Regions from separate parts of the Virgibacillus sp. GM2-2 genome, predicted to be linked through region 2. Evidence: riboswitches for the same ligand, from Rfam matches in the RefSeq annotation. Region 2 holds a riboswitch; the other holds the start of a gene.
What was found. A riboswitch is a leader RNA that binds a small molecule or an ion and turns the genes downstream of it on or off. The one in region 2 is predicted to bind FMN.
Positions count from the first base shown of each region.

Region 1: another riboswitch for FMN. It lies ahead of ribD (bifunctional diaminohydroxyphosphoribosylaminopyrimidine deaminase/5-amino-6-(5-phosphoribosylamino)uracil reductase RibD); the one in region 2 lies ahead of ACY9Z2_RS18010 (ECF transporter S component).

Region 1 covers NZ_JBUZWC010000015.1:38,816-54,576, reverse strand. The annotation lists gene ACY9Z2_RS15305 (DUF58 domain-containing protein) at 1-623, shown strand, start outside; gene ACY9Z2_RS15300 (DUF4129 domain-containing protein) at 610-1,812, shown strand; gene ACY9Z2_RS15295 (DmpA family aminopeptidase) at 1,852-2,838, opposite strand; gene sipW (signal peptidase I SipW) at 3,351-3,938, shown strand; gene ACY9Z2_RS15285 (TasA family protein) at 4,019-4,639, shown strand; gene ACY9Z2_RS15280 (TasA family protein) at 4,672-5,511, shown strand; gene ACY9Z2_RS15275 (CBO0543 family protein) at 5,570-6,064, opposite strand; FMN riboswitch at 6,261-6,409, shown strand; gene ribD (bifunctional diaminohydroxyphosphoribosylaminopyrimidine deaminase/5-amino-6-(5-phosphoribosylamino)uracil reductase RibD) at 6,687-7,781, shown strand; gene ribE (riboflavin synthase) at 7,783-8,424, shown strand; gene ACY9Z2_RS15260 (bifunctional 3,4-dihydroxy-2-butanone-4-phosphate synthase/GTP cyclohydrolase II) at 8,439-9,641, shown strand; gene ribH (6,7-dimethyl-8-ribityllumazine synthase) at 9,657-10,121, shown strand; gene ACY9Z2_RS15250 (hypothetical protein) at 10,200-10,397, shown strand; gene ACY9Z2_RS15245 (ABC-F family ATP-binding cassette domain-containing protein) at 10,482-12,359, shown strand; gene ACY9Z2_RS15240 (zinc ribbon domain-containing protein) at 12,698-14,116, shown strand; gene ACY9Z2_RS15235 (PUA domain-containing protein) at 14,321-14,554, opposite strand; gene ACY9Z2_RS15230 (DNA-binding protein) at 14,907-15,761, opposite strand, start outside.
Region 2 covers NZ_JBUZWC010000023.1:20,790-36,550, forward strand. The annotation lists gene menD (2-succinyl-5-enolpyruvyl-6-hydroxy-3-cyclohexene-1-carboxylic-acid synthase) at 1-8, opposite strand, end outside; gene ACY9Z2_RS17990 (isochorismate synthase) at 11-1,384, opposite strand; gene ACY9Z2_RS17995 (1,4-dihydroxy-2-naphthoate polyprenyltransferase) at 1,774-2,694, shown strand; gene ACY9Z2_RS18000 (hotdog fold thioesterase) at 2,707-3,090, shown strand; gene ACY9Z2_RS18005 (TraR/DksA C4-type zinc finger protein) at 3,104-3,451, shown strand; gene ACY9Z2_RS18010 (ECF transporter S component) at 3,739-4,314, opposite strand; FMN riboswitch at 4,467-4,613, opposite strand; gene ACY9Z2_RS18015 (S8 family serine peptidase) at 4,815-9,224, opposite strand; gene ACY9Z2_RS18020 (M20/M25/M40 family metallo-hydrolase) at 9,817-10,875, opposite strand; gene ACY9Z2_RS18025 (thioredoxin family protein) at 11,015-11,563, shown strand; gene ACY9Z2_RS18030 (potassium channel family protein) at 12,618-13,622, shown strand; gene ACY9Z2_RS18035 (YugN-like family protein) at 13,599-14,012, opposite strand; gene yugI (S1 domain-containing post-transcriptional regulator GSP13) at 14,112-14,495, shown strand; gene ACY9Z2_RS18045 (glucose-6-phosphate isomerase) at 14,668-15,761, shown strand, end outside.

The DNA.
Region 1 (15,761 bases), on a different contig from region 2:
ATCAAGTCACCCGATTTTCACCTTTTGAGGATTTATTAAGCCCAGTAGGTACACGTGATTATGTTGCTTCTGATCCGTTTCACCGAATCCATTGGAAGGCATCTGCAAAAAATCAAACGTTACAAACAAAGATCTATGAGCGTAATCGTAATATTTCATGGACGATTGTTGTAAATATTGCTAAAGCTAGCCCTCTGGGTAATGTGTATGCGAGTCCAAATATGGAAAAATACATTTCTCAAGCGGCTTATATTTGCCATGCTATTACCAAATTAGGCTACCCTATGGAACTATTTATTAATGCTGCAAAAGTAGGGAGTATTCCATTTCATTTGGAAAGTGATAGTGGACATGATCAATTAAAAACAGCATTTGAAATGTTAACTAGAACTGAGAAAGATAGCACAGTGCTACCATTAACAAACATACTTCATCGGATCAACAACCAAACCAGTTCTGCATCGATTGTTGTCATCATTGGTGATATTGATCACTCAAGTTACCACTATGTAAATAATTTGAGGAGACAAGGGAATGGTGTATTTCACGTTACTGACTTTACCGACGGTGCACGTTTGACTGAAGTGAAGAGTGAAAGGGTGGCTGTATATGACGCCCAATAGAACAATTATAAAATACTATCAGCTTATCGGTGAGGGATTATTATTTTATTTTTTCATCGTTCCTATTACTGAGATCTTTGAATATTCGATACCACTATGGGGATATCTTTTCATGGTAGCTGTTTCCATTACATTTTTATCAATTGGAATCCGTTATATTGCAAACTACAGTATTTATCTTGTTAGTTTATTTATTCTAATTCCAATTGCAATCTATGTGGGTCACTTTCCTCCCATTTCTGCAAGTGTTTTTGCATTATTTATGACGTGGAGGTTCATTATGCATGATGCTAATCCTGATCAACGTAATCAAATGCAATTGATTACGTATATGAGCTTAGCGTTTTTGTTCGATGTCATATTTTTTTATGATATGGACATTGTTTGGATAGCGTTAATTATGCTAGTTGTGATGATTGGTGGGTATCAGTTGAGTCATGTTGTTGTCGATGGATCAATTGGAGTAAAACAATCGATTCCGTTTGTTGTTAGCTTTTTCGCGATAATTTCCGCAGGAAGTGTCGTTGTTTTTTCTACCTATCGAATCGTAACAACAGTCGTGCCTTATGTATATAGCTTTTTGACAAAAACGATTGGTTCTGGTTTGTGGTGGGGACTTGAACTCGTTGGCTTTACTGGACTTGATATCGAATCATTACAAAAAAAGCTTGAGGGAATGGCTGTTCAAGGGAATAATGAGACGAAACTTAATGACGACGTTCCTCGTTTTTTAACCGAAGAAGAGATGAATACAGAATATACACCTCCTGACGTGATAAACTGGTGGACCATTGGAATTGCTGCATTTATCTTAATTCTAATTATCATTTTATTGTCTCGAATGAAGTTTCGTAACCAAGGAAAAGACAAGGAATTAGAACGTGTCCCATCTGAAACCATTCAAGGTGAAATTAATAAAACGCCACTATTTTCCAAATGGAATTCGGAACAACCAGATGATGAAGTAAGGCGAAAAGTCTTCCATTTTGAACGAGCTGCAGTTGAGAAGGGAATCGGCAGAAAACAATCTGAAACTATTGAAGAATGGTTTAGAAGACTCGGCATTAATGGATCCAACTTGGATTTATATCAGAAGATTAGGTATGGAAATAGTAGGTTAACGAAAGATGAAATACAAGTAGTTAAAATTGAATTAGAAGAAATGAGATCACAATTAAATATAAGATGAATACACGCCTAGGATTGAGTTAATCCTAGGCGTGATTTTTTAAAGTGGAGCTTTCTTAACAACGCGACCTTTACGTCCAGTAGTTGTTTCGGCATATTTTAAGGAATTAATCACAGATTCCTCAGTCGTTTCAATGACAGCTTGGAAAAGTTGATTCATAACCTGGTGATCGTCACGGATATGGTCAATCGACACTGTTGCCTGCTTAGACTTGTGGTTATATGTATTCGCAGTAGAAAAAGCTAACGCAATATCACCGCTTCCGTTATCGATATTGCTTCCTGTTCGCCCGAGTCCAACAGCACAGCGTTTGGCTAATCGCTTTAATTGACGATCATAAAGTGGTGCGTCCGTTGCAACGATCATCATGATGGATCCATCAGGAGTATCCACTTCTTTATTTTCTAATTCAGCAAATAACGCATCAGAAGGTTTCCCAAAATTACTTAATACAAGGCAACCAACTGTATAGGAATGATCATCTACCATAACGATACGTGACGCGGTTCCAATGCCACCTTTATGACCAAAACACATCATTCCCTTACCTGCCCCAACGGCCCCTTGTTCCACTGGATGTTCAGTAGCTCCTTCAATCGCCTCAATAGCATGTTCTGGTTTAACAGCGGGAATGCGCATAGAGTTTAAATAACTGTCATTACATTCTCCTACTATTAGGTTAATAGAGCTAGTTGAATCTCCAATCTCTTCATTTTCCTTCAACATATAATCAAGCGTTCCCTGCATAACGGCACCAACACTGAATGTATTTGTAAGCATGATTGGCGATTCTAACAGACCAAGCTCCTCAACTTGAACTAATCCGTTCGTTTTGCCATATCCGTTAATGACATGACTTGCCGCGCGTGTCTTCTTCATGAATAAATTTTCACTGTGTGGCAGGATAGCTGTTACACCAGTACAGATCGTGTTCGTTTCGTCTATTTGCTCGTATAACGTAACATGTCCTACTTTAACGCCCGGTACATCTGTTATTCCATTTGAACTACCTTTAGATATGGCCATAAATTAACCCCTTTACATGTTATGTTAGCTTTTATTTTACATGAAAAAGGACCATGTTCAACCATGGCCCTTCTTGACTGTTGTGGAACTGGGATTGGAAAGGGATTGTTTTTGTCTTGCACTATTACTCTATGTCAAAAAAGCTTAAAGGTCTGTTTACTAGTCTATTATTTGAAAAAATGATAAACCTGTCTACTAGACTTTTTTACTAAAAATTTTTTGATGTAAGGTAAAAAATAAACGTGTTTTGGATGGTTGAGGGCTAGTGTAGAAGGGTTTATTTGTTCTTTAATAAGAATATAACGTTCTTTAAAAAATACAAAATCATACGTGAGAAAGAGAAATCAAGAGTAAATGGGATATAATTGTTCTTTATTAAGAATATATGGCTGTTTTTGAGGTTTTTCAATCTAGGAAATTTGAATTATACTCTATTTGTGTTCTTAATGAAGAACAAATGCGTTTTTTAAAGAAAACAGGGATTAAAAGTCTGCAATTTTAACACGTAAAGGATGGTGACAGAATTGAGGTTTAAAAAAACAAGAAAAATAATAAGCACAGTAATATCCACTTTACTTATTATTACATTGCTGAGTGTGACACTGTTAGTTATTTCAACTAAAGCTTCCGGTGGAGAACCAGAAATAAATGGTTACCAATTAAAAACGGTACTATCAGGATCAATGGAACCAACCTTTCAAACTGGTTCAGTAATTCTAGTAAAAAAGCTAGACGATACTACCAATTTAAAAAAAGGAGACGTAATCACATTTAAGCAAGATGAAAATCGTGTGGTAACGCATAGAATTGCCGATGTTGTAAAAAAAGAAAGCGGAACTCTATATCAAACAAAAGGTGACAACAATGAGCATGCTGATACCAATCTCGTACTATCTGAAAATGTTGTGGCGAAATATACAGGGTTCACCATTCCGTTTGTAGGTTATGTTGTTAATTTTGCAAGCTCTCCAATGGGAACAGCGTTGTTATTAGTACTACCTGGAATTGTTTTAATTGGATACGCATTTTTCACTATTCGAAGCGGCATTAAAGAATTGGAAAATAAAACAAAAGCAGTTGCAGTGGAGTCTGAAAAGTAGTTTTTAGCGTGATTGATCCCCTTTTATAAGGGTCAATATACATACCCAATGGGTAACAAAAAATAGGGAGGAATTCAAAAATGAATTTCAAAACAAAGATGGGCACAGGAATTTTAGCAGGAGCACTAGGGTTGTCACTAGTCGCAGGTGGAACATATGCAGCATTTAACGATGTGGAGACAGTAAATAACTCATTTGCAGCGGGGACTTTGGATTTGCAAACAAGTACGGATACTTTATTTAATCTTAGTAATTTAAAGCCTGGGGATTATGCAACCAAAACGTTAACCTTAACAAATGGTGGTTCCTTGGCCATTAATGAAATTTTACTTACTTCAGCTGTAGAAGGATTTAATGATGTTACTCACGCAAATCTTCCAGATAACGGTGTAAATAATCAAGATGAATTCTTATCTCAGTTTAAGTTAGAAGTACTGGGCACAAATTATTCAATAACACTTGATGAACTGTCTAAACTAAATAATCAAAGAATTACATTTGAGGGGGACGAAGAAGCTGCAATATTACCAGAGGAATCTAAAACCTTTGAAGTTAAGATTACATTTGTCGAAGATGATGCTAGATATGAAGGTTCTAGATTGTTTGTGCAAAACAAATACCAAGGTGAAGGCGCAACTCTAAATCTTTCTTTAGAAGCTACACAAATGCCTGGTAAAGATCGCAGCAATGACGTTGAATAGATAAAAATTATATAACAATGGAGGTTAAGGATATGACTATAAAAAAACGATTAGCCGGTGGAGCAATGGCCGCTGCATTAGGCATTTCTTTAGTAGGTGTTGGTACTTGGGCGGCATTTAATGATGTGGAACAAGTTAATGGAAGCGTTGCTGCAGGTACATTAGAATTATCTTTAAATGAATTAAATAATCAGCCGTATACTTTTGAAATATCTAATTTAAAGCCTGGTGATACGATGACTCGTAATATTCAGCTTGTAAATGATGGGACTCTTGCAATTAAAGATGTTTTACTTTCAATTGAAACTGTCAATTTTAAAGATTATTTAAACCCTAGTGAAGGAATGGCAGGTGCTGATGACGAAGATACTTGGGGGAAAAACACTGTTGTAGAGTATCTTAATCAATTTAACGTATCAGTGGTAAAAGTGGGAGCTGAAGGTGACAGTAGTGGTGAGTTTCCTAAAGAGATTGTAAGTAACGTTGGACTAGGTGATTTTTATCTTGCCTCTGGTAACATTGAAGGAGATCGCGAGGGTGCAGCCGCAGCTCGTGATAGAATCTTTGAAAACCTTAATTCAGATTATATTGATGCATCGAATCGCTTAAATGTGGCATCTGAAGATAATGGTATATATACTGGGTTACCAGTTAATCCGAATGATGTAGACATTTTACAAATTAAAATTGAATTTATAGACGATCCAAATCGTGGTGATAATGGGGCGTATTTACAAAATGTTTTCCAAGGTGACTCTGCGGACGTAGAATTCATGTTTGAAGCTCGCCAATGGGATGGTCAGGATGTTTCGGATGAAGAAGGCAAAGTAGAATCCAACGAACAGGCTAATAACGGTAATAATAGTAATTAAACATAAAGGAGACGTTATTGTAGATAGCGTCTCCTTTTTTTCATAATTACTGAAAACATTATAATTTCTCATAAGAATCAAGCTTGCTAAATCCATGTGCAACGAGATAAATAAAAATAGAAATTATAAAAGAGAAGAAGTAATTCCAATTTTCTATATAGTAATAGGGAGTTATTTGTAGTATAGGAAGCATAACAAATGAGATAACACCTGCGAATATGATTGCCTTGACTACTGGATTGACGTTGGGTTTTATTTGTAGAGTAAACATAACTGTAACTGGTATAAACAAGGCATCCCAAGGGATGAGGTTAGGCGTTCCCGGAATTAAATCATAACTATAGTCATACCAGTTATAAAAATTTCCAAGTGTGTCAAAAAAAGCGGATAAAATGCATGCGGAAAAACCGGCGAGTAATAATTTTGCAGTGCTGTTTTTCTTTCTAAATCTAATAAAAATAAAGATTAATATAGCACTAATGATAATAAGTAAAAACCATTGCCAACTTAAAAATACATATTCATTCCATATTTGCTGTTTTTCAGAAAACACTTCAATTAACCTCGAATGGTTCTCGTTAGTTTTCTCGATATAGTTCAATATATACATTCCTTTATTATTAATGTGTATATTATTGTGTCCTAATAAATAGTAAATATTTATTTTGCTAATGAGGGATTATTCTCAATTCTATTTAGTTGCGATTTTAAAAAATTTCATGTATAAAGAATATACAACTTCATATTTCGAATTCCTTCGGGGTCGGGTGAAATTCCCAATCGGCGGTGATGAAGTGCGAACTTCTTAGTCCGTGACCCGTGCGATTTTCATAATCAAGCGGTGGATCTGGTGTAACTCCGGAGCCGACAGTTAAAGTCTGGATGGGAGAAGGGATTTCTAGGTAAAGTATGTTCTGTTCAAACAGGTGTATTATTACATGCACGCTGTTGTGATGACGAATTCTTATTTCGCTGGTAATTGAACAATAGGTGCAATACCAGTATAAGCGCAGCTAAGACTATTGCCAATAAAATTTGTCGATAGACTAAGTTTATTCTGCACGTCTATTTTCATAGAATTGAAATGCTTATTTATCATACCTATAAATTCTGCCATTATGCCCTTGAAGCTTATTCAAGGGTTTTTTTAGTTGTATTTAGAAAGGATGATGGTGATGACGGAATGGGATTACATGAATATTGCACTAACCCTTGCTGAATCAGTTCAGGGGCAGACGAGTCCGAATCCACCAGTTGGGTCATTGATTGTACAAGATGGATCAATAGTAGGGATGGGGTCTCATTTAAAAGCAGGTGAAGCGCATGCTGAAATCCATGCTTTAAAAATGGCTGGAGATAAGGCAAAAGGTGCAACGTTGTACGTTACGTTAGAGCCCTGTAGTCATGTTGGTAAAACTCCACCATGTGTAGATGCTGTCATTGAGAGTGGAATTAAGCGTGTAGTTATAGCAACGATGGATAGAAATCCAAAGGTTGCAGGAAAAGGTGTTGAAAAACTGCGCCAAGCAAATGTATCGGTCGAGGTTGGTGTTGGAAAGGAGCAAGCAGAATCTCTTTATGCATCTTTTTTCCATTTCACATCCACAAAAACCCCTTTTGTCACGTTAAAATCGGCGACTAGCTTGGATGGTAAAACTGCAACAGTTACAGGGGAGAGCAAATGGATTACTGGTGAGTCAGCAAGAAAAGATGTTCACCAATATCGAAATAACCATGATGCTATTTTGGTTGGCGTTGACACGATAATTGCTGATAATCCACAGCTTACTACAAGGTTGCCAAATGGCGGTAGAAATCCTACTCGAATTATTTTGGATACACATCTACGAACACCTCGTGAATCAAATGTAATCACAGATGGCGAAGCAGAAACATGGATTTTCACAGGGGAAAATGTTTCGCAACAAACGGTAGAAGTCTTTCGTAATTATCCAAATGTGAAAATTGTGCAGCTTAATCAAGAAAAAATAAAAGTTGGCGATGTACTCAACTATTTAGGAGAACAGGATATTATGACTTTATTTGTAGAGGGTGGCGCAGGAGTAAACGGAAGCTTTCTGCAGGAAAATGCAGTCAATCAAGTGATTTCTTATGTTGCACCACTATTAATCGGTGGAAAAGATGCACCAACCTCTATAGCTGGAGTTGGTATGGAATCGTTAAATAACGCTTTACGATTACATGTTAAGTCTGTTGAGAAAATCGGTGAAGATATAAAAATTGTTTCGGTTCCAAGAAAGGAAGGATAGTGTGTTTACAGGTATTGTAGAAGAGCTCGGACAGGTTAAAGAAGTAAAACAAGAATCTGCGAATTCCATCATGCTGTCAATTTGTGCGGAATCCATCATGGGTGATATGAAAATAGGTGATAGTATCGCAGTAAACGGTATTTGTTTAACCGTTACCGCATTTAATCGCGATACATTTCAAGTGGATGTAATGCCAGAAACGATAAAGGCAACATCGCTAAGTACGTTAAAGTCAGGTTCAGCGGTTAACTTAGAAAGGGCAATGCATGCGAATGGAAGGTTTGGTGGGCATTTTGTATCCGGGCATATTGACGGGATTGGCAAGATTACCCGAAAGAAGAAGGAAGCGAATGCAATCTATTACGATATAAGGATCCCAGCTGAATTCATTCCTTATGTACTTCCTAAAGGATCGATTGCAATCGATGGGGTTAGTTTAACGATTTTTTATGTGAAAGATCAAACAATTACTATTTCTTTAATCCCCCATACAGTCGAACAAACTGTGCTAGGTGAAAAAGGACTTGGAGCGGTGGTCAACATTGAGTGTGACATGCTAGCAAAATATATTGCGCAAATGGTTGAACTTTCAAGTGGAAATACCATTAGTAAAAAATTACTTACTGAAAATGGATATATGTAGGGGGATGTCAAACTATGTTTCATTCAATTGAAGAAGCATTAACTGATTTAAAACATGGAAAGCCAGTCATTGTGGTAGATGATGAAGATAGAGAAAATGAGGGTGATTTTGTAGCGTTATCGGAAATGGCTACAGCGGAAACAATTAATTTTATGATTACCCATGGAAAAGGGCTTGTATGTACTTCCATTACCGAAGAAGTAGCAAAACGTTTAAATTTGCCGTTTATGACTAGCCAAAGCTCTGACCCGTTTGGAACTGCATTCACCGTTAGTGTAGATCACCACGAAACAACTACTGGAATTAGTGCAGAAGAGCGAGCTAAGACCATTCAAGCATTGGCAGATCCAACAACTGCTGCTTGGCAGTTTAAGCGTCCAGGACATGTTTTTCCATTAGTTGCAAAGGATGGCGGTGTGTTAACGAGGCAAGGTCATACCGAAGCATCGATGGATTTAGCAAAGCTTTGTGGTGCAAACCCATCTGGGGTAATATGCGAAATCATCAAAGAGGACGGAACCATGGCGAGGGTACCCGATTTGAAGGAGATGTCATCACAGTTTGATTTAAAACTTATTTCCATCGAGGATTTGGTTGCTTATCGAAAGAGGCATGAAAAACTTATTAAACGAGAAGTGGAAACGAAACTCCCAACTGATTTTGGTGATTTTACGGTAGTTGGGTATTCCAATGATTTAGATGATAAGGAACATATTGCGCTTGTTAAAGGTGACATTCAGTCAGAAGATTCGGTAATGGTGCGCGTTCATTCTGAATGCTTAACTGGCGATGTATTTGCATCGAAGCGGTGTGACTGTGGGCCACAATTGCATCAAGCGTTAGCTGAAATTGAGAAAGCTGGAAGTGGTGTACTGGTTTATATGCGACAGGAAGGGCGAGGAATTGGTCTGTTAAACAAACTGAAAGCATATAAACTACAGGAAGAGGGCTATGACACAGTTGAAGCAAATGAGCAGCTTGGTTTCCAGGCCGATCAGCGGGATTACTTATTGAGCGCACAAATTTTACAAGACCTTGGTATTGAACGTGTAAATGTTTTAACGAACAATCCTGAAAAGTTAACTGCACTAGAGGGTTATGGGATTGATGTTGTGAATCGCATCCCACTGGCAACAAAATACCACGAGACAAATATGCCGTATATGAAAACAAAATATAGTAAGATGGGGCATTTATTAGAGTTACACAACTTATAACAGGAGCTGATAGATATGGGACACACATTTGAAGGTAAATTAGTAGCAACAGATTTAACAATTGGAATTGTAGTAGGTAGATTTAATGATTTTATTACAAGTAAGCTTCTAGAAGGGGCAGTCGACACGCTAAAAAGACACGGAATTAATGAAGATAACGTTGATATTGCATGGGTGCCGGGCGCATTTGAAATTCCATTAGTCGCTAATAAGATGGCAATGAACAAAAAATATGATGCAGTTATAACACTCGGAACGGTGATCCGTGGTTCTACTCCACATTTTGATTATGTTTGTGGAGAAGCAGCGAAGGGTGTTTCACAAGCTGCTAATCAATCAGGGAAACCAGTCATTTTTGGCGTTTTGACAACGGAAACGATTGAACAGGCAATTGAACGCTCTGGTACCAAAGCCGGGAATAAAGGTTCAGAAGCTGCAGTTGCTGCAATTGAAATGGCAAATCTAGTGAAAAGTCTATAGTATTTTTGATAGAAAAATTCATCGAACTGCGATAAACTTGTCTTAAAGAGATGTTCCATTAGTTGGAGGGAAAGTTCAATGAAATTGGTGTTGTATCAAATTATAGGCTTAGGAGCTATTTGGATAGGTATGGCCTTCTTTTTTAATGAAATGCAACCAATGGCTAAAATTATTTTTTATGGATTCACGTCATGGTTACTATTTCTTATCGTAATATATATCAAACAACGGATACAAGGCGTTAAGGATGAAGATATATCTAAGACACGTGAGTAAATCGCTCACGTGTTTTTCTTTTCACGTCTAAGAGGTTCCCTTATACTGTGTGTAGAGTGTGTTAGGAAATGAGGAATGATGGAAATGCTTACGGTCGAAAATGTTGTAAAATCATACGGTGAAAAAATATTATTCAATGATGTTTCTTGTACAATAAAAGAAAATGATCGCATCGGTTTAATTGGTGTGAACGGAACAGGAAAATCTACCTTTTTGAAAGTAATTGCAGGTATAGAACAAGCTGAGAAAGGTTCTATCAAGCATGCAAAAGATTATCACATCGAATATTTGTCCCAAGATCCTATACTTGATCCAAGGTTGTCGGTGATTGAACAAATATACTTTGGCGAGTCAATCATCATGAAAACAATGCGTGATTATGAGCGTGCACTGCTTGATCTTTCATCTAATCCAACGAGTGAATCAGCTCAAAAGCATGTACTTACAATGCAACAAAAAATGGAAGAACATGATGCCTGGGAAGCAAACACTACTGCAAAGACAGTTTTGACAAAGTTAGGTATTACAGAATTTAGTAAGAATATCTCTGACTTGTCAGGTGGTCAAAAGAAACGGATTGCGATTGCAAAGGCTTTAATTCAACCTGCTGATTTACTGATTTTGGATGAGCCAACAAACCATTTGGATCACGCTACGATTGAATGGCTGGAAAAGTTTTTGGCATCCTATCGCGGTGCATTGCTCTTGGTTACGCATGACCGCTATTTCCTAAATCGTGTCACAAACCATATTTATGAATTAAATAAAGGAAATTTATATAAATATGAAGGGAACTATGAATTGTTCCTTGAGAAAAAGGCAGAACGCGAGGCATTAGAAGAAAGCAATCAACAAAAACATGAAAATATATTAAGTAGAGAAATTGCTTGGTTAAAGCGAGGAGCGAAAGCAAGATCGACGAAGCAGAAAGCGCGAATTGATCGAGTGGAAGAAATGAAGGAAACGCGATTTGATACGAAGAAAAACGACGCATCATTTCAAGCTGGATCGAAGCGGTTAGGTAAAAAAGTAATGGAACTCACAGATATAGAAAAAAACTTTGGAGATAATAAATTGATTGCTAAGTTTAATTACTTAGTTAAGCCAGGTGACAGGTTAGGTATTGTAGGTCCAAATGGATCTGGGAAAACAACCTTACTAAATATAATGGCTAATCGCTTGAAGCCCGACAATGGGTTCATTGATGTTGGTGAAACCGTTAATATCGGATATTACACACAAGAAAACGAGGAACTAGATGGTGAATTACGTTTAATTGATTATATAAAGGAAGTATCGGAAGTTATTCATACAACGAATGATGAAGTGATTACGGCTGAACAGATGCTAGAACGATTCCTATTCCCACGATCCGAGCAATGGAATTATATTCGTAAGTTATCTGGTGGGGAGAAGCGGCGTCTGTATTTATTGAAAATATTGATGAACGAACCAAATGTACTATTTTTAGACGAACCAACCAATGATTTGGATACAGAAACGCTAAGTATTTTAGAAGATTATTTGGAGAATTTTCCTGGTGTCGTCATTACGGTTTCCCATGATCGATATTTCTTAGATCGAGTAGTTGATCAGCTACTTGTATTAGATGAATCGCCCCAAGTGGAACAGTTTTATGGAAATTATAGTGAGTATCTGGAAAAAATGAGTGTGGAAAAAGAAAGTGTTCAACCGAAAGAAAAAGCCTCAACTCCGGTTAAGAAAACAAAAAAGAAGCTATCCTACAATGAACAAAAAGAATGGAACGAGATTGAAGATCAGATTACTGAATTGGAAGCAAAAATCGAAAGCTTAAAAGCTTCCATTGCGGATGCAGGCAGTGATCTTGGTAAAGTGCAAGAATTATATAAGGAACAAGAAGAGGTTGAAGAAAACCTTGAACAAAAAATGGATCGATGGACAGAACTTTCGTTGCTGGTTGAGGAGATGGAAAGTAGGTAAAAATCGGATTTCCATACGGTTAAGACACAAAGTCCAAACACTGAAAAAGGATTGATCCAAACATTGGTTCAATCCTTTTATTTTGTATCTAAATGACAAAAAAACAACTGCAAGCCCCTGCATTCAATGTATGGGGTGAGGTTGTTTCTTTTTTATATAAAAAAGAACAAATGTTCTTGAAAAGTATTGTGTTTTCCTAAGGTAATGGCTATAATTGACTTATGAAAAGTCTGATATGGTTGAAAAGTAAGATTGTTTCTTTACATAAACATCATTCGTTTGAATAAACGGAGTAGATGTGGAACTTAAATCGATTTCTTTTGAAGGAGTGTAGTCCGATGGCAGCATCAAAAGAAAGAACTCCCTCTTTCGTCGCAACGATTCGATTGAAAACCGATTCTAAAAAAGAAAAACAGCTTTTGATGCTGTCTGATTGTGGAAGACAGCTGTACAATGCTTGTCTTGGGGAATGTTTGAAAAGACTTCAAATGATTCAACGGACAAATTTATACAACGAAACGGTTCGTTTATCCAAAACATTGGAAACAGATATACAAAAGCGTCGAGCAAACTTTAAACACCTGAATGAAATATACGGTTTCACAAATTTTTCCATGCAAGCGTTTGGTATTAAAACAAAAAATGATTCGAAATTTATTGCGGAGCATTTAGGGACGCATGTATGCCAAAAAATAGCTACTCGTGCGTTTAAAGCGACACAAAAATATGCCTTTAAACAGGCCAAGAAAGTTTGGTTTAAACGTAAGGGGGAGTTTGTGTCATTAGAGGGAAAAAATAATAACACCTTTCTTACGTATTCAAACGGATATGTTTTCATTGGGAAAAAACTTGCTTTAAAGTGCCTAATTGATCCAAAGGATAAATGGATGCAACATGCCCTAGAACAACGAATCAAATTCTGTCGTTTGATCAAAAAAGAGGTAAAGGGTAAGAATTGTTTTTATGTCCAGTTAATTCTAGAGGGATATCCGTATCGGAAATATGAAATGGGAAAAGAAAAGGTTGGACTAGACATTGGTCCCTCTACAATAGCAATAGTGGGAGAAACAAAAGCTGCCTTACAGGAGTTCTGTAAGGAAGTTGTACTACTAGATAAAGAGAAAAGAAGACTTAATCGGAAGATGGACAGACAACGGAGAGCGAATAACCCCCAAAATTATCTTAGCAACGGGGTTGTCAAAAAAGGGAAAAAGAAATGGATGAACTCCAATCGATACATAAAGACCCGTTCGGAGTACCGGGAATTGGAACGGAAAATAAAAGCAACTAGAAGGCAGTTACATGGACGAGACACGAACCAAATATTACAACAGGCTGCTTTCATTCAAACAGAAAAATTGTCGTACAAGGCATTTCAAAAGTTATACGGAAAAAGTATTGGCAGAAAGGCGCCAAGCGCTTTTCTAACCATGTTGAAACAAAAGATACAAGTGCAGGGTGGTGAATTTCGAGAGTTTCCAACCTACTCGACGAAACTGTCTCAAACCTGTCACTGTGGAGTGATAAAGAAAAAGCCGCTTCGACAACGATGGCATGGATGTGAGTGTGGCGTTATCGCGCAACGTGATTTATACAGTGCCTTTTTGGCTAGATATGTAACGAAAACCAATCGTGTAAACATAAAAAACGCAAGTAAGGATTGGATGACCTTTTCCATTATTTTGGAACATTGTGTAACAAGTTTAAAAGAAAAAAAGCAATCAGGAAAGAAATATATTGCCTCGTTTGGTATCTAACCTTTTGAGATGGGAGGTCAAATCTCTCGGTGCAGACGTACCCCGAAACAGTCAATAAGTTGTGAGCGGCAAGGGAATCCGAACCCATGTAGATAATCCTGGTTTGATTATGTGCATCAGAACAATTTCGACTGTGAAAGCCTTTTAAACCAACGCGAAGTTCATTCTTAGCTTCGTTCCGTAGAAGGAAAGAGCTTAGGTTATTTAAAGGTGGAACTCCCTATATTTATGGATGGGGAGAACGTCAGACACAAGGTGTTTACTTTCAATAGCAGCTTTTTCATTGTCGTTAACTTCAATTTCAGGTTGGTTAATTAATTTATTCAGGGATTCTGAAGAGTAGCTCACAACGCCGAGGCCAGTTACTTCGCCCTGGATATCATAAATTTTTACAACGGTTCCTTTATCAAAGCGACCGCTAACCGTGTGGATATCGATTGGAGCTATACTACTTGCCAGTCAAGTCACCACTCCCTCTAATCTTATTCTTGATGTTGTTTTATAAATTTATATTGTTTTTTATATAGGGAACATGGTTTTGTTTGCCGTAGAAATCCGAAAAACTTTTGGTAGTGAAAATCCTTACCTGATAAAATCGGGTAAGGATTTGGTTAATCTCTTATTATTTCTTGTTGTTTGGCAAGAATTTTTTTAGCAGGTAAGAAAGTTTAAATCCTTTCTAACCTGCATAAGTTCAACTAAGGCTCTCGCCATAAAGTCTTGGCGGTAAGCCAGGTTTGCTAATAAATTCATCTCTTATTCCACTATCTGACGTAACATACTGACAAATTTATTTTGTTATTCCTTCAATACTAATTGTTTCTACAATTCCTGTGCCATTGTTACGTATATTTGCTTCAAATTGCACTTGATCACCTGCCTGCAAGAAGAGTGCTAGAGGAGCCTTACCCGCAGTTACAGTGTAAATAGTCGTATCATCTTTTAGTAAAAATTGAACAACTTGTGCGTTTTTTTGCGTGATAACGAGTACACGATTTACCTCACCGGAACGGGTTTCTAGTGGTGCCTCTCCAGATGAGGATACATTACTTGGATCCTGCAGCAATTGTAGGCGATATGCTTCTAACGTTTCGCGTGCAGTGTCACCGAATACGACAAAGTCAGAATCGGATGCTTTAATATACGCATACTTTTTAAAGAGTCCGTTCGGATCAAGTACGTTTACTACCCAAGTTGGATTGCCGTCAATGTTATAGAGTACAGGCATAGATCCTTCCCAATTTTTCTCAGGGAATTCCTTATTTACGATTTCTTTCGCTCCAGTACTATCCATTATCCCGCTATTTTTCTTACCATTGTAATACGTAAGCTCCCCAGTCTGCGCATTAATAAGTGTATAACCTAATGCTGAATCGATGTTCTCTTTTGGAGATGTCATATCTGTGAAGTAGTACATATCACCATCATCACTGAAAATAGGCGTAACACTGCTTTCTGTTCCTGATTCATTTGGAATTTTAACATCTTTTTTACCGAATATAGAGTTTAGCCAACCGTGTACATACTTACCAAAGTATTCGTTCACATCAGTTGCCATTTCTGAGCTTACAGAACCATCAATAAATTCGGGAGCTTCGTTTGTTGCATATAAGCTTACGTTACCTGAAACAGGGTCAACAACAGC
Region 2 (15,761 bases):
TGACTCATTCTTATCCCCCTAAAACAGATAGCATTGGTAATAATTTAATGTTTGTTTCTTCATATTCTGCCTCAGGGTCAGAATCCCGTACAACACCACACCCAGCAAATAAGGATGCTTCATCTCCTTGAATTAAGCCAGATCGGATTCCAACAGCGAACTCACTATTATTTGCATCATCCAGCCAACCAATTGGCGCACCGTACCAGCCACGATCAAGTATTTCTTCTTCACGTATAAAATGTAAAGATTCCTTTCGTGGTACACCTCCAAGTGCAGGTGTTGGATGTAGTTTACCAACTATTTCAAAAATATTTACGTCATGATTCACCATTCCAGTAACCGGAGTATAAAGATGTTGTAAATTTTTTAAGGGATACACAATCGGTTCATTTGGAATTTCAATCGTTGCACAGTATGGACTAACAGCCTCTTTAATCATCTGCACAACATAATCATGTTCACTACGATTCTTTTCATCGTGAAACAATTGATTTGCTAATGCTTCATCTTCCTCAAATGTTGCTCCTCTTGGTGCAGTACCAGCTAGACAGGCAGATAAAAATTTCTCGTTTTCTATTTTTAACAACCGCTCCGGTGTAGCTCCGATAAAACAATCTCCGGTACGTTCAAATGCAAACACGAAACTATTCATTTGCGTATCTAATAAGTCCTGTAATACTGAGGAAATCACAGCTTTATTAGATAGCTTTAAACGTAATTCTCGTGAAAGTACTACTTTATCCATCTTTCCCTTTTTAATTTGATCTGTTGCCTGTTTTACTGTTTGTTTCCATTGTTCAGGTTCTATTTCTTTTCTATTCGTGATTTCTGATTTTACAGGAACATCAGATGGTTGTTGAATTAAAGCATGCAAATCTTTGTTTAATTTAGTTATATAATCATCATGTGTGGCCTGCACAGTTACAGTCATATAGTACGTATTCTCATATTTTGTTAGTAAATATGTTGGAATTGTAAATTCACTCTCAGAGAATTTTTCCCAAAGTTGTGTGGAATCTTTTTCTGGATCAAAAGACATACCACCCATTGCTACTAATCCTGTCCCTGGTTTTTGATATGGGTTATGAACGTGGGCTTCTTGTTTTACCCGATGCCACTGTTCATTTGTTTCTTTAAAGCGATTTTCGGTCGCTTCTATTCGATAGGTCGTTCCAACACCAACCATAAAAAAGTCTTCAGCTGTACTTGACCAAAAAGTACGATCAACTCCTAGATGCTTCGCAGCATGAAAAAAATGAAGTGGATTAACTGCATCTATTTTTTTCGTAACACTGACAAGTTGTGAATGATTCGCCTTTTTCAAAAGATCAATTGTCTCATTAATGATTGTTTCAAATAAGATATCCTTTGTTTGGATCATTTATATAAACCTCCGTTACCCAATACACTTAAACATACATTTCTATTTTATTCTCTTTTTAACGGTTTCTCAAGAAAAGGGAATATTTTTCGGTTTTTGTCGATTGACACCCTAGTCCGGTTTGCCTAAACTTAATGAGTGAGTTTACTTAGAAAACTTGGCTTGTCGCCAAGCTTTAATGGCGAAAGACTTAGTTACCCTTATACTGATAACCATAAAAACTTATACTTTCCTATCAGTGTAAAATGAAACTTCATTCAGTTCTTCCTAACTGAATGTTAGTCGAACGAATCGGACATTCACGGGCAATTATTATCAATTTTTACCTCCGTTTTTGAGGCGGAGATTCTATTGCTCGTCAGTGAGAATAATTAGAGGAGAGAACAACCATGGAATCAACAAAACAAACATTAGGCGAAAAGCCTGGATTTCAAATATGGTGGAGGCTTTTACGTCCACATACGCTAACCGCATCGTTTGTTCCCGTTTTTGTTGGAACAATGCTAGCACTTAATAAGGATTCATTTCATCTTTTACTTTTTTTAGCCATGTTAATTGCATCCATTCTTATTCAATCAGCAACAAACATGTTTAACGAATACTTTGATTTCAAACGCGGACTAGACAACGAAGAGTCTGTAGGGATTGGTGGTACAATTGTCCGCGACGGAATTGCACCAAAAACTGTTCTACGCCTTGGAATTGCCTTCTTCGGTATCGCAACACTTTTAGGAATTTATATTTGCATGGAATCAAGCTGGTGGATAGCTGTTATTGGTTTAGTATGCATGCTTTTCGGCTATTTATATACTGGCGGACCTTTTCCAATTGCTTACACTCCTTTTGGCGAATTATTTGCTGGATTTTTTATGGGAACTGTCATTATAGGAATTAGCTATTACATTCAGACATTAACGATCACGTCTGAGGTAATTTGGATATCTATTCCGATAGCAATTTTTATTGGATGTATCTTGTTAGCCAATAATATTCGCGATTTAGATGGTGACAAGCTAAATGGTCGTAAAACAATTGCCATCTTATTAGGTCGAAAAAACGCCATTGTTTTTCTAGGGCTTCTATTTTTAATTGCTTATGGATTCACGCTTTATTTTATCGTTACTGACATATTGCCTATATGGTCTTTACTCACTTTCATAAGTGGTAAAGTGGCAATTGACGTTATAGCGAAATTTAAAGGGAAAACGAAGCCGATTGAAATGATGCCAGCGATGGTTTTGACTGGTAAAACAAATTCGATTTACGGATTTTTATTAGGACTATCGTTATTGATAAGTGAATTAATATAAGGAGTGTAGCTAATGGACTATAACAATACCTTAATGGAAGCACTTGGAATGAATATGGAAAAATTAGATAAAGATGAAATTATCATTACCATGCCAGTCGATCATCGTACGAAACAGCCAGTGGGATTTTTACATGGTGGGGCAAGTGTAGCCTTAGCAGAAACTGCTGCAAGTGTTGGAGCAATGATGAACGTTGACTTGGATAAGTTCAATGTTTTTGGAATTGAAATAAATGCGAACCACGTAAAAAGTAAACGTGACGGTATTGTAACAGGTGTGGCCACTCCTATCCATGTCGGAAAAACAACAATGGTATGGGAAATTAAAATTGTTGATGAAAACGATCAACTTATATGTATTTCACGATGTACCATCGGAGTTGTAGCAAAAAAGTAGAGAGGTGATCATCATGTTAAGTGATAAAAAACTCGAACACTTCAAACAGAAATTGCTAGAAATGAAAAGCGACACAGAAAGTCAAATAGAACGGGGAAAACAGGAAGGTCCAAACGAATCCGCAGGTGAACTTGCTGATTACGATAACCACCCTGCTGATATTGGTACGGAACAGTTTGAACAAGAGCGTGATGCTGGATTAAGGCAGGTGAAGCAAGAACGCCTGCAAGATATAAATTATGCACTAAACAGGCTTGAAAACGGAACGTATGGTGTAAGTGAAATTTCTGGTAAGCCTATCCCCGAAGAACGATTAGAAGCAGAGCCTACTGCTACGATTCTAGTTGAGGAAGCTGATTGATAATCAAATCATAAAAGTACTTTCCGTAAATTTTGGGCTCCTGTAGGGAACTCATCGACTTGATGAGTTCTTTTTTATCGGATTCTAACCGCTTTTGAGGCTCTCATTGACTTGATGAGTTCCCTTTTCATCAGACTTTCACTGTTCTGGGGCTTTCATATACTAGAAGAACAGATATCTTTTAGCGTTAAATTAAAAAATCACAATCATTTATCTAGAAAATTAATCACCCCACAAAAAAACATCCCCTAAATAGAGGATGTTCGGATGAATCAATTTAATTTATTTTAAGCCAAGTTTGCTCTTTTTTGCTCAATCCAACTTCGCATTTTTACAAATATCGGTACAAATAGTAGTCCAACGAAAAGACCTTTAATGATACTAAATGGTACTACTCCAGCATAAACAGCCACCCATTTTGCAGTTGATGACATATCTTCCCATCCCATAAACCATGCATAAGCTGGTAATATTACTAAATAGTTCAATACACTCATCCCGACTGTCATGATGATGGTACCTGTAATCAATCCAGATACAACACTCTTTACACCTTTATATTTATGGTAAAGAATTGAAACTGGTACGATGAACATTACACCAGCTAAGAAGTTTGCAGTAACTCCAATCGGATCGCCTGCACCAGAAACAATTAAATAAAGCATGTTCTTTATTGCTTCTACAGCCACTCCTGCAAGTGGTGAAAAGATTAATGCGGCGATTAATGCTGGCACCTCACTAAAATCAATTTTTAGATACGGTGGTAAAAACGGTAGTGGGAAATTCAAGAAAAATAGTAATAATGAAATAGTCCCAAGTAATGCTAATACAATAAGTTTTGTTAAACGTGATGATTGTTGCATCATCCATCCTCCTTCATCTGTCAATCGATTCACATCTCGTGATGAAGGATGAGCCTATTTCCCAACAAAAAACCCTAAAGCCAACCTAATCGGGGCTTTAGGGTATATATCACCATAGGAAAATAAAGGCGCTTGTGCACCTAAATTTGGCTCGACATCTTCTCCCATCCAGACTGTAACTGTCGGTCCTGGATTTTCACCAGATCAGCCGCTTAGCATAAAGCTTTGCGGGTCACGGACTTAGAACAATAATGCTCCTTACCGTCGGTCGGGAATTGCACCCTGCCCCGAAGATGGAATCGATATTCTGTTATCATATATGATTATACATGTTATTTTATCATTTGAAAAGATGTTTGCTTTAGAAAATTTGGCTTATCGTCAAGACTTTATGGCGAAAGCCCTAGTTGCCCTTATACTGATATCCATAAAAACTTATACTTCCTATCAGTGTAAAAAGAGTGCAGAAGACAACGTCTCCTGCACCAAAAATTTGTTAATTAATCTTCATCAAGATTGATGAATAGTTTTCCTTCAGCTAGTTCTCGAGTTTCATTATTAAAGCTATCTACTGCCTTCACTTCGATAACCGCTCCATCAGCCTTCACACCTCTTGGTACTGTCCAATAGCCAACATAATGGCCATCAGACATTTCCATCATTGGCAATTCAGTTGCATTCGAAACTTGAATACCCATATTGGTAAGTGGCATATGGATCATAAACGTTGCTCGTAAGCCTGGTTCACTTTCGAATTCGATTTTTACGCTCTGCCCCGTTTGTAGATTTTTGTTTTTTGCTGGTAATACATTTTCGATAACAGGGGCAGTGTATTTCACATCAATCGTAATTCTTTTTGATTTTTTATTTCCTGCTAAATCTTTCGCAACAACCTTGATCTTATTTTCACCGTTGTTGAGAAGTATTCGCTTCGAATAGGTGCCATCCTCGTTAACAGTTGCTTTTCGACCATTTACTTTTACAAAATCAAGGTTGGCATCAGAGACAGTTCCTTCTACTGTGACTGTTTCACGATTTGTTTTATCACCATCTTGAGGACTGTCAATTGTTAATTCAGGTGCTTGCGTGTCAAGCGTAACTGTAACTGGATCAGACTCACCAGTTTCTGCTCCATCAAGCAAGGATACTGCTGTAAACTCATTTACGCCTTCTGTTAACTCGATTGGAATTGAAAAAGTACCTTCTTCTCCAACCTCTGCAGTGCCAGCCGCTTCTCCGTTATTTAGTAATTGAACTGTAGTTGTAGGTGAAGCATTACCTTCCACTGTTAGATTAGGGTCATTTGTTATTTTGTCTTCAGCAGGTGAAGTAATAGCTGGATCCTCCACTTCATAACTTACACGAGCTCGAATCATATAATTACCTTCAGCTACAGGCGATTTCGACCATGCCCCTGCAACATATTGGTAACTACGCTCAGCATTTTCACTGCTTTCATCTGTTGCTAAACCTGGTGTATTCGGATTAGGATTTGTTTGAATATACACCATATAAAAGTCACCGTTTACAGTAATGGAATGTTCACTTAGATCAACTACGGTCCATTCATTCAAATCTCGAATCGCTTCTGCTTCGATCGGACCAGCTAGTTTTTTACCAGGCATTCCATCTGGACCTGATGCATCCCAAACCTCTACAGCAAACTCAGTACCACCTGGAGATGGCCAATCTGTTCCGTGGAACTGGAACACACCGTCTGTTACGATAGCAGTATCTTTCCCTTCCGGTAGGGACATTTTTACTGCCCAGCCGTTACCTGCATCATAGAATGCACGTGCGTTTTCAGCTGTTCCGTCATCATAACCAATTTCACCGCCTGGATACGTGTAAAGTGGTTCTAGAACAACATCAACTTCAACATTTCCTTCTTCGAGGTTAACTTCCACTTCTTTTCCAATATAATCACTTGCTAACACTTTTAACGTGTACGTACCTTTATACGCGGTTAACGTGTAATTACCTTCAGCATCCGTTTGTACCGGGGTAACATTCGCATCTTCTACTAGAAGAACGGTCGCACCCTCAATTGGTTCATCCGTTGCCTCATCTGTAATTGTTCCACTAACCGTGTATTGGTCAATTTCCTCTAAAGTGAAGTCTGCCTGAGCAACTCCATCTCTTTCAATTGTTACCGTTTGTTGTTCTGATTCAAATCCATAAGCTTCCGCTTGTACTGTGAACTCGCCAGCAGCATGCATCAGCGAATATGTTCCATCTTCTGGATTTGTATTTACGGAACGACCACTTTCCAACACACTTACTTGCGCACCTAACGGTAAGAGTGTAGGATTAATAGTGTCCTCTTCGACGGGAGGATTCTCTTTTTTAGGTAGTTTCGGGCTAATTTTGTCCGGATCTACCTTTTCTTTTAATCCAGCTTTTTCATTGCTTTTAATAACTCCAAGGCTATTGTTGCCGTGTTTGCCTTTATTATTATGGGCTTTCTTCTTTCCGTTATTTTCTTTCTCTTTCTCTTTCTTATCTTTGTTTCCTTTTAGTGATGCTTTACTACTTGTTGATGTGTCTGAAAGAACTACATCATCAATGTAAATTCCTTCCCTCGTAACACTTGAATCTGAAGTAAGATTGAAGCCAATGTAGATTCGTTGACCACTATATTCAGATAAATCTACTTCAGCATCTTGCCATTCAGTAGTGGTACCACTCATCTCCACTAATTGTGTCCATTCTTCTTGGTCTGTAGAAATAAACACGTGACCGAAATCATATGCTCTTCCAGAGTCATATATTTCTAGATCATGCCACATATTAAACTGCAAATAAGCATTACCTTCTGGTAAATCAATTGGTGGCATCACAAGTGTTGCGTTTGTACTATTTTCATAGTCACCATCAAGGTTTGTTGCATATACTTTCTCACCTGATGCTGCATTGCCCGGTCCAGATGTTGGTGCGCCCCACTCCCAGCTATTATTTTCACCGAAAGAAGTCCAACCAACTGGAGTTGATTCAAAGTCCTCTGCATACCCTGTAGAAATTCCAGGCATTACAGTAACAACATACTCCTCACTTGATACTTCATTGTTACCAAAGTCATTCATTATCCATTTGTATGTTAGTGAATCTCCGGAAATTTGATCGCCAGGGATTGTTGCAACATACTCACCAGATTTATAATCACCTGATGCGCGGACAGCTTCCACGGCTTGCCATTCCCCGTTCGTATCCTGGTACATTAACTCTACAGTTGAAACGCTAATGTTATCATTAACTTGAATGGTTAAATCTAAATCCATTCCAGCATAGGTTTCTGTTGGTGCGGAATGCTCAAATGTAGGTGCTTCACTATCTTCTCCTTGCTTCGTAACTTGTCCTTTAAGGGTTCCAAGTCCATTTACAATGGAGTTGACTGCTGCATATGCATTGACAAGCCCATAACCATACCCATTATTAGGGGAATCTGGATATTCTTCATCAGTCAATGGTGTTGCAGTGTTAAGTAATATCTCCTCCATTTGATCAACGGTTAAACTAGAATCTACTTGTCGTAATATCGCCGCTGCACCTGCAACAGCTGGACCTGCCATAGATGTTCCATTCCAGCCACCTTCATATCCGCCTCCTGGTACAGATGAACGAATATTTACTCCAGGCGCTGATATATCTGGCTTAATTTCATCATACGGAGATGGACCTTCTAATGAAAAGCTTGCCAAATTATCATTTATATCCGTTGCTCCAGTTGCAAATGATTCAGGATAATTTGCTGGTGTCGCAATAGATCCTGGTCCACCTGGATTAAATAGGGTTGTATTTCCAGCTGAAAACTCAGGAAAAATATTAGCTGCTCGCCAATTAATGACGACATCTCGATACCATTCGTCAAGTCCTGATCCACCGCCCCAAGAATTGTTTACGACATCAGGAGCCAAATCTACACGAGCATTGCCCTCCGAATCCGTTGGTGCCATTATCCATTCAGCTGCTTCCAGAAGGTCAACATCAGTACCTCCATTCGCTGTAAATGCTTTTACAGCAATAAACCTAGCACCAGGAGCTACCCCAATTTGATTCGACCCATCTGGTTCACCACCTACCATTGTTCCAATAGTATGTGTACCATGACCGAGATCATCGTATGGTTCTGGTTCACCTGCCGTAGCATCAAACCAATTGTAGTCATGATCAACGGTGTCAGTAGCTGCATCGTATCCACGGTAATTATCCTTTAATGCAGGATGATCCCATTGAACACCTGTATCAATACTAGCTACAACCGTTCCAGTACCATCAAATCCCATCTCCCATACTTGCGGAGCATTTACACGATTAACGTTCCATTCAACATTAGCAACTTCTGACTTAGGTGTTTTAGCATTCTTGGTTTTAGTCGTAAATAGTTGTCTTGTTTCATTCGGTAGAATTTTTTCTACCTCGTCAAAAGATGCGATTTTTTGTGCAATTTCCTTTGTCGCAGTAACTGCCATTCCATTTACGATAAAATACGAATGGAATTTTTCCACATTCCCTTTCTCTACCTGTTGCTCCAAATAGCTTTTAACATTTTGTTGTGAAACAAAGGATGTTGTTTTTAGTTCAGAAATAACAGCAGATCGTTGAACAAGTTCAGCTTTTTTAGCTGATAATTTTTTTGATTCTGCTTTGTTTCGTGCCTCTTTTGCTACTTTCTTTGATTCTGCTTTTTCCTTGAACTTTACTAAAAATGTTACTTTTTCACTCTCATTAAATTCTTCTACTAAACGGTTACTCACTTTTGCCTTTGCAACAGCCTTTGAGTCATGTAGCGATCGATATAGTTTATCATTTGTCTCAGCAATCGTAATTCCAGGTGCAATCAGCGAGATCAACATGAGTATCGATGCTACAATACTGAACACTCTAATCCTACGTTGTTTCTTGTTTCTCAATTTGTTTCCTCCTCTCGAATTTTGAAACCACGTACGTTAACCCTTATACGAAGCATATAAGGGTATAAAAAAAACACCCCTCGCCTCCTTTACTAAAAAATGTTTAGTGTAGGTCCCAGCTGTCAGTGGTGCCGTTTGTCGAATCTAAGTTGTTAGAGAAACTATATAGGAATAAATTTGAAATAGTTGTCATAATTTGTCGAATAAAATCGTAGTTTTATAAATTGATAGAATTGTACCATAGCGTATTTGGGAACATACAGACGTTTCTACCTAGAAACCGATTCGATTCACCAAATAAGGTTATTCTACAAGGTTTTCTTATATATGACATTCGATCTATATTTGACAATTTTTTTATGAAGTAAGAAAAATAAGTCCTAACACCCATGTTACAAAATAATTAAAGTTAAATTTCAGTTTTGTTAAATATTTCTAGTTCCATTTACATTGATTTCCAGTAATCTATTCTCCATCAGACCAACAAAAGACACAGAGATCCAATTCATTACAGTCTTATGACCTAGCATACAAATACCAGGCACCTTAGTTACAATAAGTAACCGAGTACCTGGTATGGGTTGTTAGTTGATTAATCTTCTAAAGGATTTAAACTTTCTTCTCCAGTTAGGTTAGCGATCATCGTAACGAGCAATTCGATTTCTTCGTCTATGTCCTGGAAGCTTGCCGTTTCAACAGGAGAATGCATATACCGTAGTGGTAACGAAACGAGTGAAACTGGCACACCGCGACCAGTCAAACGCATTTTATCGGCGTCAGTACCAGTCATTCTTGGTGTTAATTCATATTGTACATCCATCTTTAAGCTTTTTGCGGTCTTTTCTAGTAATTTGTTAATTTTAATGTTGATGGGAGCACCTTTCGCTAGTACTGGTCCACCTTCTAATCGTACGTCACCATGCTTATTCTTATCTACTGCAGGATAATCTGTTGCAAATGTAACATCACAAGCGATAGCCATTGTTGGTTCAATACCGGCTGCAGCAAAATATGCGCCGCCCATGTTAGTTTCCTCATTTACTGTACTTGCAGCGTACACGCCAACGTTACAGCCTTTACTTGCTAATCGTCTCAATACCTCTGCTACAATAAATGAACCTGTGCGGTTATCGAGACCACGACCTGCCACATAACGATCCATCAAAATTTCTGGTTCTGTTTTATAAACAGCTAGATCACCAATTTGAACGTATTTTTCCATTTCTTCCTTAGACTTACATCCACAGTCAATGAACAAATCCGCTAAATCGAAATCATTTTTCAGGCCACCATGATGCTGTGCATTTACCCCAATGACACCAGTCACTGTTTTTTCATAACCAAGGACGGTGACCTTCATCCCTACTGCTGCTTTCGGATTAATTCCTCCCATTTTATCAAAATGTAAATATCCGCTTTCATCGATACGATTTACAACGAGCGCTATTTCATCACAATGGCCCGCTAAAAGAATCTTAAATGGAGCATCTGGGTTTAGAACACCAATTGCATTACCTGCGTTATCTGTTCGAACTTCATCTGCAAAGTCTTTCACATAGGTAATCCATTTTTTCTGAATCTCCATTTCATTACTAGATGGAGATGGCGTTTTTAATAGTTCGAGTAAAAATTTTCGATTTGATTGTTCCATGAATATTCCTCCTACATTATGTATTAAAGTGATTCCATAATCATCATAGCAAATTTTAAAGCTAAGAGCACTTTTGTTTACGAAGTCAGTCAAGTTGGGTAGACTCTTACAAAGAACCTGTTTTAAAGGAGTAGTGAGCATGACGTTAAATGAATGGTTTGAAAAAGGTATGTCAGCTGATGAATATATCGAATCGATGGAAAAGCATAAAGATAGTTTGTTACATATTTATGATCACTTCGCTGTGCCAAATGATGAAGCATTTTTGCAAAAAACTCGTGATAAAAAGCTTCGTGTTATCGTTTTAACAGAGGATTGGTGTGGTGACGCGATGCTTAATATTCCAATCCTGCTACGGATAGCTGAGCAAACAAATATGGACGTATCGGTATTACTTCGTGATCAAAACTTAGAGTTAATGGATCACTATTTGACAAACGGAAAATCCCGTTCCATTCCTATTTTTGTTTTTATTGACGAAGATGGTAAAGAAGTCACAAAATGGGGACCACGCGCCGAAAAGATTCAACAATATGTAACAGATGCACGATCGGAACTTCCTGATAAAGATCAAGATGGCTATCAAGAAAAGCTTCAGGAAATGCTATTATTTATAACAAAATCATTCCGAGATAATACAGACTTTTGGAATGATGTATATTCCAGTATACGAAAAACATTGAATTGATATTTAGGACATCTACAATTAGCTTGTAGATGTCCTTTTGTTTGAACTGTTTCCTTAAAAAGCGTTGTTATTACGTAAAATCCATAAACTGCGAACTAAGTAGGTGCTATGTTGATTTCCGCTGCGGACAGTCGCTTTCCGCGGGCGGCTGGTGAGCCTCCTCGTGCTTGTCTAGTTGCGGCTCCTAGCGACTATCAAATAGTTAGTCAGGATGAACGTAGGAAAAAATCACCCTACTTTTCACCTGCCTATCTATTTGTACGTCGCTAAACAGTCGCCTCCACTTTTCGTAATCGCACTCCGGGGTCTCACCTAGGCCTATTAATCCCGCAGGACAAGGAATGCTTCCCTGAAACAACATCGCACGCAGAAAAAGTGACCTTCTTTTTCAAGGAGTCGACTGCCCTCCGCTCCAATCAACATCCACGTTAGCGGAGGAAAAACACGAAGACTCCTGTGGGAGCAGAAGCCTAGATGAGACCCCGCAGAGCGTATGCTCGAGGAGGCTCATCAGCTGCCCACGGAAAGCGTAGTGTTTTTCCGTAGCGGTCGACGCAAGCAAGAATTTTCTCTAGTTCGTAGTTTCCCTCAACTGTAAAACTAATTCAAAGGGGCGGTTTGATATCGGACTGAGGATGCCTTATTTACCTTTTTTACCTTTATTTTGAGGATTAACGGACACACGATGCCTTATTCAGCTAAAAAACATGATTTTCAACTGTTTTTACCCAAATAAGGAATCCTGAGTCCGATAACAACCGCATTTACCCTTATTTTACCCAAATAAGGGATCGTGTGTCCGCTAGCTGACATCCTGCATGCAATCTTTCCAGTGCGGTCGAAAATGTTACTTCACTAGCTTTGCCGGCAGCGGAAATCAGCGTTGTTGTTACCATAAACATGAATTTTCACTAGTTCGCAGTTTACTTCAATATGAACAGAGAACCACAAAATTACTAAAATACAGTTTGTTTATTTGTATTATAGTTGTCCATACTGAATAGAAATAGTAAATTACTTGTTAACTGAAAAATAAACAATAAAGGTGAGCACCATGCGTATAGAACTCATTAAAAATATGTATTTTAGAATGCCGATCATACTTCGACTGTTGATTGCAGTGTTCATCATCATGATAGCTTTTGGCACAGTTATTCATTTCGTGGAACCAACAGAATTCACCACAATTTTTGATGGTGTTTGGTGGGCGTTTGTAACAGGAGCAACCGTTGGCTATGGTGATTTTGTACCGCAAACTACCATTGGAAAAATTATTGGTATTTTACTCATTCTTTCTGGCGGAGGACTGCTTACGTTTTACATTACTACCGTTTCAACTGCGACATTTAAGCATGAAAACAATTTATCAAAGGGAAGAGTAAACTACAAAGGGAATAATCAAATTATTATTATTGGGTGGAATGAACGCACAAGGCAATTAATTGACATGATCCATGCAATGAATCGGCATACTGAAATTGTATTAATCGATAACAGCCTTCAGCATTTCCCGTATCAGGAGATACCGGTTCATTTCATTCATGGTGATGCTAGTGAAGATGGGACATTGTTAAAAGCAAATGTGGAAGTTGCAAAATCAATTTTAATCACGGCAGATACCTCACGGAAGGAAAAAGTAGCTGACCATCATACAATATTAACAACGGTAGCTATTCGCGGTAATAACCAATCGGTTCCTATTACAGCAGAAATACTATCTGACAAACAATTAGATAATGCGTTACGCGCTGGTGCTACTACAATTGTTCGACCAAATGATTTATTAAGTAGTTTGCTTTATCACGAACTATTCTTTGCTAAAAAGGGAAACCCATCTGAGCTGATTGCAAATCTCTTGGAAAACCAAGAGTTTGTTAAAAAACAGCTCCCGACCCGACTAGAAAACAAATCATTTAAGGAAGCGTTAGCCGCGTTTTCAGATGAACAGCAGCTATTACTGGGTGTAATCCGGAAGGGTGAATGGAAACTAAATCCCGCTCCTGATTTTTTATTAAAATCAGGAGATGTGGCATTATCATTGTCCGCTTGGGATAAGTAGTTTTTCCACTTTTTGAACCATTTCTTTGCCAACCTCAATGTACTCTGGTGGCATGTCTCCATCAGGGTCTGTTGGCGCCTGAAACTGATCAACTGCTCCGCGAATTGCTCCACCTTTAGCTGTTTCGTCAATTCCTTCCCTGTACTCATGAGCAAGCAAGAAAGGTCGCTCTACTCGCACGGTAACGCCAGGGTAATCAAGCGATCCTGCCACAGCATAGAACGGGATTCGTAAATAATAGTACGTATCTTTGTTATCCATTAAATAATCAAAATAACCACTATCGTAATCCCAGCTTGATCCAATAACAAACCCTTCTGGCTTTAATAACTCTTCTAAAACGTATAATGAAAACACTGAATTTTCAACACTAGACTCTATTGGAACCATTTTCATCATCCTCTCATAAGTTTTGCTTGAATTAATAAGATGTGTTAAAATATTATATTGTGTAAAAAGAATCGAATAAAGGTATAGGAGTTGTTCAGCATGACAGACAAGTTTGAAACTGGTCAAGTTATTGAAGGAAAGGTTACAGGAATCCAACCGTATGGTGCATTTGTCGCTTTAGACGAAGAAACACAAGGTTTGGTTCATATATCTGAAGTAACACACGGTTATGTGAAAGATATTAATGATCACTTATCAGTTGGTGATGATGTTAATGTAAAAGTTTTAAATGTAGATTCTGATAAAAATAAAGTATCATTATCTATCCGCGCTACTGAAGAAGCACCTAAGAAACAAGCAAAAGCACCTAGTAAACAGGCTACGAAACAGCAAGATACTTCAGCAGGTTTCAACACATTAAAAGATAAATTAGAAGAATGGATTGAACAATCAGAAGAACGTGAAGAAACGTACAAGAACTAATCCAACTTCTTTAAAAAGGGCTACTCACCATTTCTAAGGGGAGGGCCTTTTTTTAACCTTTATTCTTCATTGCTATTTTTTCCCCATTACTGATTAATATGCATGCTCATTCTTGATTTCAATTCATGATTTCAGGTAAAGTGTAAAGGAACCAAAGTCAAGGAGGTAAAACATGACACACATTACTTTTTCATATAAAAAAGCTATTCCATTTTTGGATGAAAATGAACTAACGAACATGAAAGATTATGTATCATTGGCGCACAAAAAATTACATAATAAAACTGGTGCTGGAAATAATTTTCTAGGCTGGCTTGACTTACCGAATAACTACGACCAAAAAGAATTTCAACAAATTAAAGAGAGTGCTGAAAAAATCCAGCAGGACTCGGACATTTTACTTGTCATTGGAATTGGGGGATCTTATCTTGGTGCACGTGCCGCAATCGAAATGTTGAATCACTCATTCACCCATTTATTGGAGAAGAATAATGCACCCCAAATTATATTTGTTGGACATCAAATGAGTTCGACGTATATTCACGATCTCTTAGAAGTGATTCAGGATAAAGATGTATCCATTAACGTTATTTCTAAAAGTGGAACTACTACCGAACCGGCTATAGCTTTTCGAATTTTCCGGAGTTTCTTAGAGGAAAAATACGGTGTGGAGGAAGCCAGAAAGAGAATCTATGCCACTACGGATAAAGAAAAAGGAGCACTAAAAAAACTTGCAGAAGTGGAAGGTTACGATACATTTGTCATTCCAGATGATGTTGGTGGTCGATACTCTGTCCTTACAGCGGTAGGACTCTTGCCAATAGCTGTGAGTGGAATCTCAATAGATGAGATGATGAATGGTGCCGAACAAGCTAGAAAGGACTTAGCGGTAGAGGCACTAGATAGTAATCCTGCCTATCAATATGCTGCAGTTCGCAACTGTCTATATAACAAAGGAAAAACAATTGAAATGCTTATAAACTATGAGCCTCAACTTCAATATGTATCTGAATGGTGGAAACAATTGTTTGGTGAGAGTGAAGGTAAAGATCAGAAAGGTATTTTTCCTGCATCAGCCAATTTCACAACTGATCTTCACTCATTGGGTCAATATGTACAAGATGGTAGACGTGATTTATTTGAAACGGTCTTACACGTAGGTTCGTCTAACAAAGAAGTTCTCGTAAAAGAGGATAAACAAGATTTGGATGGACTCAATTATTTAACTGGAAAATCACTTCATGAAATTAACGATAAGGCGTTTCA